Regions from separate parts of the Undibacterium sp. Di27W genome, predicted to be linked through region 2. Evidence: predicted binding sites of a transcription regulator. Region 2 holds the regulator's gene; each other region holds the start of a gene.
The links. The regulator LexA, encoded in region 2, represses DNA repair genes until DNA is damaged. The targets are predictions, from matches to a motif close to ACTGTATNNNNATACAGT.

Region 1 (4,238 bases), on a different contig from region 2:
TTCCTCGATTCAGCGTGAAAAGCAGATCAAGGCCTGGAAGCGGGAATGGAAGATCAGATTAATTGAAGAAACCAATCCTTACTGGCGGGATTTGTATTTGGATATTATCTGAATCTCTCCAAGCTCCTTACCGCTGACGTGCCATAACCAATCTTAACGTCGCTCCAGCGAAGGCTGGAGGCTACCGGGCTGGCGCTCCAGTGACGTTGGTTGTTCACGAATACCATTCGCCAATACTTTCAACGCCAACATGCAAGAAATATCTTCGTGAGCAATTAGCACCTCGGCATACCAAGAACGCCACTAGATTCCTGCCTGCGCAGGAATGACGAATTTGAGGATATTTACTGAATTGACCGTACAGCATTACGACGATTCAAACCGGGCTAAGCGTCATCCACAAATGACCAATCAAGTTAACGTCGCTCCAGCGAAGGCTGGAGCCTAGCGGCGTTCGCTGTACACAAATATCATTCGCAAGTAGCAACAACCCCGGCATGCAAGGAATATTTGCGCATGCAATAAACACCTCGGCATATCACAAACGACACTAGATTCCTGCCTGCGCAGGAATGACGAATTTGAGGGGGGTAACCTATTTAATCTGACGGCATACAACGATACAAACCAGGATAAGTGTCATCCACAAATGACCAACCAAGTTAACGTAGCTCCAGCGGCGTTCGCAACACACGAATATAATTCACAAAGCAATAACAACTCGCAGCATGCCACGTACATCAATCACAAATAACAATAAACAAAAGTAATCACCCACTCACATAGCAACAAATAAAAATCCACACTGATACGCTATACTCCCCAGCAAGCCCTTCTCAGCAGCACCAACGCAAGCTCACAGATACCAACAAAACAATTCATGAAAATCCTAGGCATAGACCCCGGCTTGCGTACCACCGGTTTTGGCGTCATTCATAAACAGGGTAGCAAGCTGACGTATATCGCCTCGGGTACGATCAAGACCATCGATGGCACTTTGCCCGAACGCCTGAAAACCATATTATCAGGTGTTTCAGAAATAGTACGCACTTACCAGCCCGATTGCGCGGCCATAGAAAAAGTCTTCGTCAACGTCAATCCGCAATCTACCCTGTTACTGGGGCAAGCCCGCGGTGCGGCGATTTGCGCGCTGGTGGCGGCGGATCTGGCAGTGGCTGAATATACAGCCCTGCAAGTCAAGCAAGGCGTGGTTGGCCATGGTCGTGCCAAGAAAGAACAGGTACAGGACATGGTGCAACGCCTGCTGGCTTTATCCGGCCTGCCTGGCAGTGATGCTGCCGATGCGCTGGGCGTGGCGATTTGCCATGCCCATAGTGGAGATACCCTGGCGACGCTGGGTGCAATTGCTCCCGGCCTTGCCAAGAAGGGCTTGCGCGTCAAGGGTGGACGCCTGGTCGGCTAGCTTCTGGCGGAACCCACTATATTGCAGCATTGCAATATCCATATAATTTCCCCGCATTTGCCTCGTCAAATGCGCCAGAATCGTTTACTATCACTGCTTATTCATACAGTATGAAAGCAGTCTCATGATAGGTCGCATTGCAGGCACTCTGATAGAAAAGAATCCTCCGCAATTGCTGGTCGATTGCCAGGGCGTGGGCTATGAAGTTGATGTGCCCATGAGCACTTTCTATAACCTGCCGCATCTGGGTGAAAAAGTGGTATTGCTGACGCATCTGGCGATACGTGAAGATGCCCACGTCCTGTTTGGTTTTGGCACGGCAGAAGAACGCAGCACTTTCAAACAATTGATCAAGATCAGCGGCGTCGGTGCCCGTACTGCTTTATCCATTTTATCTGGCATGTCGGTAGCCGACCTGGCGCAGGCGATCACCCTGCAGGAAGCCGGACGCCTGACCCGTGTGCCCGGCATAGGCAAGAAAACTGCTGAACGTTTGCTGCTGGAACTCAAAGGCAAGCTGGGTGCAGACCTGGGCACTGCCACTGCAGCCCTGGCAGCAGGCGACCATAGCGCCGACATCCTGAATGCCTTGCAGGCACTTGGTTATTCCGACAAGGAAGCCTTGCTGGCCATGAAATCCGTACCTGCAGGTAGCGGCGTCTCTGATGGTATCAAGCTGGCATTGAAAGCCTTGTCCAAGGGTTAAGCCATGACGATACAGACCGACAATCTTTCATCCAACTTCAGCGAGCCACGCATTATCTCGGCCACGCCCAGTTCCCCCAATGAAGAGGCGATAGAGCGCGCCCTGCGCCCCAAACAGCTTGATGAATACGTGGGCCAGGAAAAAATACGCGGGCAGCTGGAAATCTTCATCACAGCGGCCAGGCAGCGCAGTGAAGCACTCGATCACACCTTGCTGTTTGGCCCGCCAGGCCTGGGTAAAACCACGCTGGCACATATCATTGCGCGCGAGATGGGTGTCAACCTGCGCCAGACGTCTGGCCCGGTGCTGGAACGTGCCGGTGACCTGGCAGCCCTGCTGACGAATCTGGAAGCCAATGATGTGCTCTTCATCGATGAGATACATCGCCTGTCGCCTGTCGTAGAAGAGATTTTGTACCCGGCGCTGGAAGACTACCAGATCGACATCATGATAGGCGAAGGCCCGGCAGCGCGATCCGTGAAGCTGGATTTACAGCCCTTCACCCTGGTCGGTGCCACTACCCGCGCTGGCATGCTGACCAACCCCTTGCGCGACCGCTTCGGCATTGTCGCCAGACTGGAATTTTATACCCCAGAAGAATTGACCAAGATCGTCAGCCGTTCAGCATCATTGCTGGGTGCACCGATACAGGCTGATGGTGCACGAGAAATCGCCAAGCGGGCGCGTGGTACGCCTCGTATCGCCAATCGCCTGTTACGACGGGTACGCGATTATGCCGAGGTCAAGGGCAATGGCGAAATCACCAAAAACATTGCCGATGCAGCATTGAAAATGCTGGATGTCGATGCCGTTGGTTTTGATTTGATGGATAGAAAACTGCTGGAAGCCATCCTCTTTAAATTTGGTGGCGGCCCGGTAGGTCTGGACAATGTCGCAGCAGCCATAGGCGAAGAACGCGACACCATAGAAGATGTACTGGAACCCTATTTGATACAGCAGGGTTTTTTGCAACGCACGCCCAGAGGCAGGATAGCAACGCCGTCCGCCTATGAGCATTTTGGCGTGACCATGCCCAAATCGGGCAATAACGGTGACTTATGGGGTGGTAGCTAATACGCCGATCACTTCCTAGTTTGCGCTCAATCCAACCGAATTTGATGCCATGTCCTTACTAGCCGAACAACACGCCTACACCTTCCTCGAAGCCCGGGCACGTACCCAGCACCTCAATCCTCTGAGCTGGCAATTTGAATTAAGCATCGCTGATGCGTATGACATTGCCAAAGCATCCGACACCATACGTGCAGCCGAAGGCGAGGTACGCATAGGCCGCAAACTGGGCTTTACCAACCGCAAGCTGTGGACCAAGTATGGTGAGAAAGCCGCCATACGCGAACCTATCTGGAGCAGCCTGTTTGACAGCACGGTGCGCTATGTCGAAGATAACCACGCCTACCAAAGCCTGACAGGAGCCTTGCAACCACGCATAGAGCCGGAAGTGGTATTCAAGCTCGGCAGGACACCTGCTGCCGACGCCTGCATAGAAGAGCTGGCAGATTGCCTGGAATGGATGGCCCATGGCATAGAGATCGTCGTCAGCCCCTACCCTGACTGGAAGTTTGAGGCAGCCGATGCGATAGCTGCACTGGGCTTGCACGGCACCCTGCTGATCGGTGAGCCGCGCATCCTGTCGAGCGCCAGCCGCCAGCACTTGGCTGAGTTGCTGGCCAATGCCAGCGTCTCATTGTCTTGCGATGGCACTTTGTTGAGCGCCGGTTTTGGCAGCAATGTACTGGACAGCCCATTACATGCGATCTGGCACCTGCATGGCTTGCTGCAAAAACAGCCGCAATTCCCGCCTTTGCAGGCAGGTGAAATCATCACCACGGGCACCTGGACGGATGCTTATCCAGTACAAGCAGGGCAAACCTGGGGCACCGCCTTCTCAGGCATCCCTCTACCAGGCTTAAGTGTCAGTTTTGCTTAAAAGCAGTTAAAACCTCAGCAATAACTGTTAATTACTATTAAATATTTTGGATGGCGACATAAAAAAAGGCTGACATTGCACGATGTCAGCCATTTTTTTGCTCTGCCTGGCTGTATAGAGCTAGCAGAATCTAGTGCAGACCTTGCTTCACAAACTATACA
Region 2 (4,238 bases):
CGCCAAAATGCCTAAAGAAGCCCGCGACAAAGCACAGAATGAGTTGAAAAAACTCAAGATGATGTCGCCTATGTCGGCAGAGGCAACTGTCGTACGCAATTACATCGACACCATCGTCAATTTGCCATGGAAGAAAAAATCCAAGGTCAATAATGATTTGACGAATGCTGAAAAAGTATTGGAAGACGAACACTTTGGCCTGGATAAGGTCAAAGAGCGCATTCTGGAATATCTTGCAGTGCAACAGCGCGTTGACAAGCTGAAAGCACCTATCCTGTGTCTGGTAGGTCCTCCAGGCGTGGGTAAAACCTCGCTGGGGCAGTCCATCGCCCGTGCAACAAATCGCAAGTTTGTACGTATGGCCTTGGGTGGTGTGCGTGATGAGGCAGAAATCCGTGGCCATCGCCGTACTTACATAGGCTCCATGCCAGGCAAGATTTTGCAAAGCCTGTCCAAGGTCGGCGTGCGCAATCCTTTGTTCCTGCTGGATGAAGTGGACAAAATGGGTGCTGATTTCCGTGGCGACCCATCATCTGCCTTGCTGGAGGTCCTGGACCCTGAGCAAAATCATACTTTCTCGGATCACTATATTGAAGTTGATTTTGATCTGTCCGATGTGATGTTTGTGGCGACGTCCAACTCCTACAATATCCCGCCAGCCTTGCTGGACAGGATGGAAGTGATACGTCTCTCAGGTTATACCGAAGATGAAAAAACCAGCATTGCACAACGTTATCTGCTGCCTAAGCAAATCAAGAACAATGGTTTGAAAGAGGGCGAGATCACGGTGGCAGAAAGTGCTTTGCGCGACATCATTCGCTATTACACACGTGAAGCTGGCGTGCGTTCGCTGGAAAGGGAAATCTCCAAGATTTGTCGCAAGGTCGTGAAAATGCTCTTGTTGAAAAAGACCGAGAAAAAAGCCACGGTTAATTCCAAGAACCTGGATAAATATCTGGGTGTGCGTCGCTATGACTTTGGCGTTGCAGTCAAGGATAACCAGATTGGTCAGGTAGTCGGTTTGGCCTGGACGGAAGTGGGCGGCGATTTGCTGACCATAGAAGCGGTAGCCATGCCAGGTAAAGGTGGCGTTATCCGTACTGGTACTCTGGGCGATGTCATGAAAGAATCGATCGAGGCAGCCCGCACAGTGGTACGCAGCCGCGCCAAGCGTCTGGGTATCAAGGCAGATGTGTTCGAGAAGAGTGATATCCATATCCACGTACCTGAAGGCGCTACACCAAAAGATGGCCCGTCTGCTGGTATCGCCATGACCACGGCCTTGGTGTCAGTTTTTACTGGTATTCCAGTGCGTGCTGATGTCGCCATGACAGGTGAGATCACTTTGCGTGGTGAAGTATTGCCTATCGGTGGCTTGAAAGAGAAATTACTGGCGGCTCACCGTGGCGGTATCAAGACTGTGTTGATACCTGAGGAAAATGCCAAGGATCTGACTGAGATCCCGGACAATGTCAAAAACAAGCTGGAAATTATCCCGGTCAGGTGGATAGACAAGGTTCTGGAAATCGCATTGGAAACCCAGCCTGTTCCTTTGGTGGATGAGCCTGTTCCTGTAGCCGCTGCAACGCCGGCTGCAGCGACTACGGAAACTCCTGCAGATACGACGGTTGTTAAGCACTAAGTTTCTGAGGCAACAGCTTGTTGCTCTGAAATGAAAAACGTCCGGAAAATCCGGACGTTTTTTTTATGTCTCTCGCTTTTTAATCACTCAAAGGGCTGGTGCTTATTGGGAGGGGCAGAGAGGATGCAGGAAAGGCTTGCCGGCGGGCAGAAACACGTAAGTTTGAGATATCAGCTTGAGATATCAGCTTGAGATGCTGCCCGGGCGTGACGTAAACGAGAGGGTAAAATCACGCCCGGGCTGACCTCAAACCCAGTTGCGCATGAGGCCAACAGCCAGGCCTTCCAGCGCGAAATCTTCTTCCGTATCACCAATCTTGATGACAGGGTAATCCGGATTTTCCGGCATCAGCTCTATCAAACTGCCGGTCTTCTTATAGCGCTTGACGGTCACGTCATCACCCAGGCGTGCAACTACGATCTGGCCATTGCGAGCACTGTCGGCTTTTTTTACTGCGAGTAAGTCGCCATCCAGTATGCCCGCATCACGCATGGACATCCCGCGTACCTTGAGCAAGAAGTCTGGTTTGGCAGAGAACAGGGCTGGGTCTACATGGTAAGTGGATTCTATATGTTCACTGGCCAGTATCGGCGAGCCAGCGGCAACGCGGCCAACCAGTGGCAGGGCAAGCTGCAATAGGGCTGGGTGGGGCAAGGTCAGTTGCTTGCCCGTGATATGGCTGGACAACTCTGACTCCAGCAGGCGTATGCCGCGTGAAGTGCCTGCTGCAATTTCAATGACGCCTTTGCGTGCCAGGGCTTGCAGATGTTCTTCTGCCGCATTGGTTGAGCGGAACCCCAGTTCTGTCGCAATCTCGGCACGGGTAGGGGGAAAGCCCGTGTTTTGAATGGCGTCTTTAATCAGGTTCAGGATTTGTTCCTGGCGGGAAGTGAGTTTGAGCATGGCGTTTTCTAGTGTTAAGGTGCTGTATATACAAGCAGTCTGTATTTTTATACAGTAAAGCTGAATATGCAAGTCAAAATCCCTGAGATCGCCAGTAAATGTGAAAAAATACCTCACTATCAATGGAAAAACGGCCTATAACTTAGCTAAGCCACTGATCTAATTGATCAATATGAAAAACTGGGTTATTATTATCGGCTTTCCTCTTCCCGCACTCGTCTTGACGCCGAGGCGGGCTATTTTATTGTCCACAAGGAGAATATATGCGTCATTATGAAATCGTATTTATCGTACATCCAGATCAGAGCGAGCAAGTTCCTGCAATGATCGAGCGCTACAAGGCAAGTGTTGTAGCCCGTGGTGGTCAAATCCATCGCGTTGAAGACTGGGGCCGTCGTCAATTGGCTTACATGATTCAAAAATTGGCAAAAGCACACTATGTTTGCTTGAACATCGAATGCGATGCTGAAACTCTGCTCGAGTTGGAAACAGCATTTAAATTCAATGATGCTGTTTTGCGTCACCTGACAGTCAAATTGAAAAAAGCAGAAACAACACCTTCTCCTATGATGAAAGCTGTTCAGAAAGAAGATGCTGCAAAAGCGCAACGTGTTGAAGCGCCTGCTGCTTAATAATTGACAAAGGTCGCGTAAAAAAATAGTGAATCAGCTGAAGCTCGTAGCCCGGATTGTGGAAAAAAGTGCATTGCGCTACACCCCGGCCGGTATCCCGATAGCTTCTGCTACCTTGATGCATAGTTCAGAAACTCGTGAGGCGAACACAGTTCGGCAGGTCGAGTTTGAGATTTCTGCGATGGCTGCTGGTGAAATATCCCAGCGTTTTACAGAAATTGCTCTGGAACAGCCCATGGAATTCACCGGTTTTTTAGCGCGCAAAAATCGCAATAGCAAAAGTCTCGTTTTTCACGTCACTGAATTCGGGACACATTTACTAGATTAGGAGCCAAAAATGGCATTCGGTAAAAAATTCGACAAAAGCAAATTGAAGCAAAAGCGTCAACAACAAAACCCTTTGTTCAAGCGCAAAAAATTCTGCCGCTTCACAGCAGCACATGTAGAAAAAGTTGACTACAAAGACATCGACACACTGAAAGATTTCGTGCAAGAAAACGGCAAAATCATGCCAGCACGTTTGACCGGTACAAAAGCGCTGTATCAACGTCAAGTTGACACTGCAATCAAACGTGCACGTTACCTCGCGTTGCTGCCATACACTGATTTGCACACAGCGTAATTGACGACAAGGTAAAGGAGAAAAATATGCAAGTTATTCTGTTGGATAAAGTCGTTAATCTCGGCAATCTGGGTGATGTAGTTCGCGTTAAAGACGGCTATGCACGTAACTTTTTGATTCCACAACGTATGGCTCGTCGTGCTACGACAGCTGCAGTTGCTGAATTCGAAGCAAAACGCGCTGAACTGGAAAAAGCAGCAGCCGCCAAATTGGCAGCAGCTCAAGCTCAAGGCGAAAAACTGTCCGGTCTGACCGTACAAATTACACAAAAAGCTGGTGTGGATGGCCGTTTGTTCGGTTCCGTTACTAATGCTGATATCGCTGAAGCCCTGACTAAACAAGGTTTCGCTTTAGAAAAAGCACAAGTACGTTTGCCACAAGGTCCGTTGAAGATCGCTGGCGAACACAGTGTTTCCGTTGCTTTGCACACTGACGTTGT
Region 3 (4,238 bases), on a different contig from region 2:
CTGACCGTGGCACAGGTAAAAGAAGCCATGGCCAGACACCTGGGGTATGAAAAAACCGTGCGGGTGTTCGCAGGCGATTTCAAATAATGAGTTTTGGCAGTTTTTAAGAAATGGGCTTGTACTTCATTCTGTGCAAGCCCTATTACTTCTCCTGATTGCTCATGATGCTTAAAACAACCACCGAAGCTTACCAATTGCTATCACGACTTGGTGCATCAGAACGCCTGCTGACCCATGTCAAACTGGTCGGAGAAGCAGCGGAAATACTGATTTCAAAGTTTGAAAACATGGACTTGCAATTCGATGCAAATCTGATACGCCTTGGTGTCGCCATCCATGACGCCGGAAAAATCCTGCACCCCAATGAATTAGACGGCCCGGGTTCCCTGCATGAGCCTGCCGGTGAAAAAATGCTGCTGGATCATGGGGTACAAAAAATAGTTGCCCGGTGTTGCATCACCCATGCACAATGGCAACATGGTGACTTGAGCCTGGAAGAATTATCTGTCGCTGCTGCCGACAAATTATGGAAAGGTAAGCGCGAGGCGGAACTGGAACTCAAACTCATCGAGACTATTGCGATACAAAAACAAGTTGATCAGTGGGATATGTTTACCGCGCTGGATGATGTATTTGAGGCAATCGCCGCAGATGGCACTGAAAGATTACAACGCAGCAGTCATGTAACTATCTCTTAAAATTGCTTCCGCCTACTTGCGCTACACTCAGTTTTTACTAACGCTAGTCCCTATGCTATGAGTGCCCGGTTTTTTCGCTCACTTGTGATCATTGCCAGCTGCCTGCCAGGAGTGTCGTCTCTGGCTGCCGACAGGCCTGCCATGCAACTGGCCTCGCTGGAATGGGCGCCCTATGTAGGCTCACATCTGCCAGATGAAGGACTGACGTCTGTCATTGTCAAGGCGGCAGCTTTACAGGCGGGAATGGATACCCATATCAGTTACACACCCTGGAGCCGCGCCGTGCAACTGGGCCAGAATGATCCCTCTTACGCTGGCTACTTTCCTGCCTTTTATTTAAAGGAGAGGGAAAAAACCTGTTATTTTTCAGCTCCTTTAGGCAATAGCATCATCGGCCTGGCGGCTTTAAAAGAGCGTCATTTCGACTGGAAAGCTTATGCAGATCTGAAGGGCCTGACCATAGGAGTGGTACAAGACTATGCCAATGGCGAGGAATTTGATGCCCAGGTTAAAAAAGAACAGTTGAAACTTGATGTGGCACCTTCAGACATCAGCAACTTACGCAAACTGATAGCAGGGCGGGTCGACCTGGTCGTCATCAGCAAGGATGTCTTGCGTCAATTGCTGATCACGGAAAGCAGCCTGAAGAACAGTCAGGAAAGCATCATTATCCACCCCAAAGAAGTCATCAATTTCTCCTTGCACATTTGCTTCCAGCGCAATGAGCGTGGCTTGAAATATCAACAACTCATCAACCCCTATCTGGAAAAACTCAATCTCAGGAAAATTGAAAACCTGTATTTCCAGCAAATGCAAAATACCCAGCCCTGACAGCCCACTAGGTTTCATCAAACAAACTACCCTGGCTGACCTGACGTTCATTGCGGACATCCGCCTCTCGCACCAGGGCACTGGCCCTGACACCTAACAGGCGAAACCGGTTTTCCAAGGCCACTCTGCGCAGACATTCACCAGCCGTCCTGCGTATGATGGCAGGATCAGCTGTCGCCACAGGAATGGTGATGTCACGTGTAGAGATACGAAAATCCGTGTAACGGATCTTGATACCTACGGTTTTACAGCGATAGCCCTTAACTGTTAAGTCCCTCGCCAGGCGCGTACAGAGATCGGTAAAAATATCTGTCAAAACCGCCCTGTCATGAACGGCATGCAGGTCACGGTCAAATGTGGTTTCTCTGCTGATGACCTTGGGTTCTGACTCGGTGGAAATCTCTCTGTCATCAATACCACGCGCCGCATTGTAGAGCCAGCCAGCATAATTGCTGCCGAAAGTGGTTTGCAGCAAACCCAGGTCTGCACTTGCCAGTTCACCAACCGTATTGATACCCAGGCTCGCCAGGCGCTCAGTTGATTTTGGGCCTATGCCATTGACTTTTTTCACGGCCAAGGGCCATATCCGTGTTGGCACATCTTCCATATCCAGGATGGTCAGGCCATCAGGCTTCTCCAGATCAGAGCCTATCTTTGCCAGCAACTTGTTGGGTGCCACACAAATCGAGCAGGTCAGACCCGTCGACTCAAAGACTGCCTGTTTCAAACTGCTGGCCAGGGCGCGTGTTTCTTGCGGGTGCTCGCTCAGGTCGAGATAGATTTCATCGATGCCACGGTTTTCAATTTTTGGGGCAATCTTGCCTACTGCTTCTTTAAACAGCCGGGAGTAGTGACGATAGGATTCAAAATCCGTCGGTAGCAAAAAGACATCCGGTGCCAGTTTCGCAGCCTTCATGATGCCCATGGCAGAAAAGATACCCAGTGCCCGCGCTGCATAAGTCGACGTGGTTGCGACGCCACGGCCAACATAGTCTTTTATCCTAGAAAACTCATGCGTGCCATCGCCTTTGGGTATGGGGCGGTGCGCGGAGCCGCCACCTATCAGTACCGCCTGCCCCCGCAGTTCGGGATATCGCAACAGCTCAACAGATGCATAAAAAGCATCCATGTCCAAATGGGCAATGCGGCGTTGTTTATTATTCATAGCAATTAAAAATCGCCTGGAAATACATCACTTGGCAGCGTGGCTGCATCGCACTTTTCTGTCGCTGGGTAAGAGCAATCACTGCCCCTATCGATAATTTTTTCAAAAAAAGTCCTGGCAAGCTCATATGCTTATACGCTAATCCCTTATTTTATCCCGAAACCGACATATAACTGAATATACATACAGCAAAATTGATTTTAGCCACAACAAGGAATTACAGCCAGATGCAGTTTGCGCTAAGATAGACCGATACTGCATTTCCTGCTTTTTTCCCTGAATTTTCTGACGGAACGATGATGAAAAAACTGCTTTCCCTTATTTTTGCATTCAGTCTGCTTACAGGTATCAGTCCGGCCAGCGCTGCCACGCCACAAGCCTATGATGAAGCGGCGGATGCCCAGGCTGTTGTCAATAAGGCCCTGGCAGATGCAAAAAAAACAGATAAAAAAGTCCTGGTGATTTTTGGTGCCAACTGGTGCAAGGATTGTCTGGAGCTGGATAAATCCATGCATGGCAAGAATGAACCTCTGCTAGCCAGCAAGTTCATCACTGTGAAGGTGAATGTAGGGCAGTTTGATAAAAACAAGGAATTGGTCGATTTATATGGCAACCCCACCAAGAAAGGCATACCAGCGGCGGTATTGCTGAGACCGGATAACACGGTCTTGTATGCATCCAAGGGCGGTGAATTGTCGAATGCGCGCAAGATGAGTGAACAAGGGGTGTACGACTTCTTTGATGAAATCACCGCACTGTACCGCTAAGCATACAAAATGAACAAGCATGTCTGAAGATCCTGCCATGTCTGCCAAGCTCACTTCGGAAGTAACCGAGCTGGCAGCTTTACAGCACAGCCATGCCTTGTTATCGAATTTTTCACGCTGTCTGCCGGGCATGTTTTATCAATTCCGGCGCTATCCTGATGGCCGTTTTTGCCTGCCCTATGCCAGCGATGCGGTAGTCGCATTTTTTGGCGTCCAGCCTGAGCAATTACGTGAAGATGCCAGCTTCATGTTTGCCAAAGTCCATCCCGAAGACTTGCCCAAGATGATAGTCGCCGTGCGCAAGTCCTTCGCCGAGCTCAGTCCCTGGCATCAGGAATACCGCATCGTTTCTCCTGGCCAGCAAGATCGCTGGGTAGTCGGCGACGCCACCCCTGAACAACTCGATGATGGCAGTGTGCTCTGGCATGGTTTTCTCAGTGACAATACCGAGCGCAAACTGACCGAACAAAAATTGCAGGCGGCCGAGCGCCAGCGTCGCCTGGTCATGAAAGCATCAAACCAGGGTTTGTATGACATCAATCTGCAAACGGGTGAAGGTAGTTTCAGCCCCGAGTATTTGCAGATGCTGGGCTATGAACCGGGTGACTTCAGTACCCCCCAACAATTCTGGGATTATTTCTGGGGTACGGGCGTGCATCCAGATGATGTCCCGCATCTCAAGCACGCCTATAAAAATCATGCCACCACCCAGGGCAATGCCGATTACCATGCCGAGTTCAGGCAAAGAAACCGCGCGGGTGAATGGCGCTGGATCAT

Region 1: the regulator LexA is predicted to act here: its motif matches at 1,516-1,533, upstream of ruvA (Holliday junction branch migration protein RuvA).
Region 3: the regulator LexA is predicted to act here: its motif matches at 2,867-2,884, upstream of dinB (DNA polymerase IV).

The regions. Positions count from the first base shown of each region.
Region 1 is NZ_JBMPOS010000023.1:17,993-22,230, forward strand. It holds gene ACO0LF_RS29005 (GIY-YIG nuclease family protein) at 1-112, shown strand, start outside; gene ruvC (crossover junction endodeoxyribonuclease RuvC) at 881-1,423, shown strand; gene ruvA (Holliday junction branch migration protein RuvA) at 1,548-2,129, shown strand; gene ruvB (Holliday junction branch migration DNA helicase RuvB) at 2,133-3,203, shown strand; gene ACO0LF_RS29025 (2-keto-4-pentenoate hydratase) at 3,253-4,077, shown strand.
Region 2 is NZ_JBMPOS010000005.1:368,218-372,455, reverse strand. It holds gene lon (endopeptidase La) at 1-1,642, shown strand, start outside; gene lexA (transcriptional repressor LexA) at 1,889-2,545, opposite strand; gene rpsF (30S ribosomal protein S6) at 2,809-3,177, shown strand; gene priB (primosomal replication protein N) at 3,206-3,505, shown strand; gene rpsR (30S ribosomal protein S18) at 3,515-3,799, shown strand; gene rplI (50S ribosomal protein L9) at 3,826-4,238, shown strand, end outside.
Region 3 is NZ_JBMPOS010000002.1:349,469-353,706, reverse strand. It holds gene ACO0LF_RS06340 (M16 family metallopeptidase) at 1-87, shown strand, start outside; gene ACO0LF_RS06335 (HD domain-containing protein) at 162-698, shown strand; gene ACO0LF_RS06330 (substrate-binding periplasmic protein) at 756-1,529, shown strand; gene dinB (DNA polymerase IV) at 1,537-2,694, opposite strand; gene ACO0LF_RS06320 (thioredoxin family protein) at 2,991-3,461, shown strand; gene ACO0LF_RS06315 (PAS domain-containing protein) at 3,481-4,238, shown strand, end outside.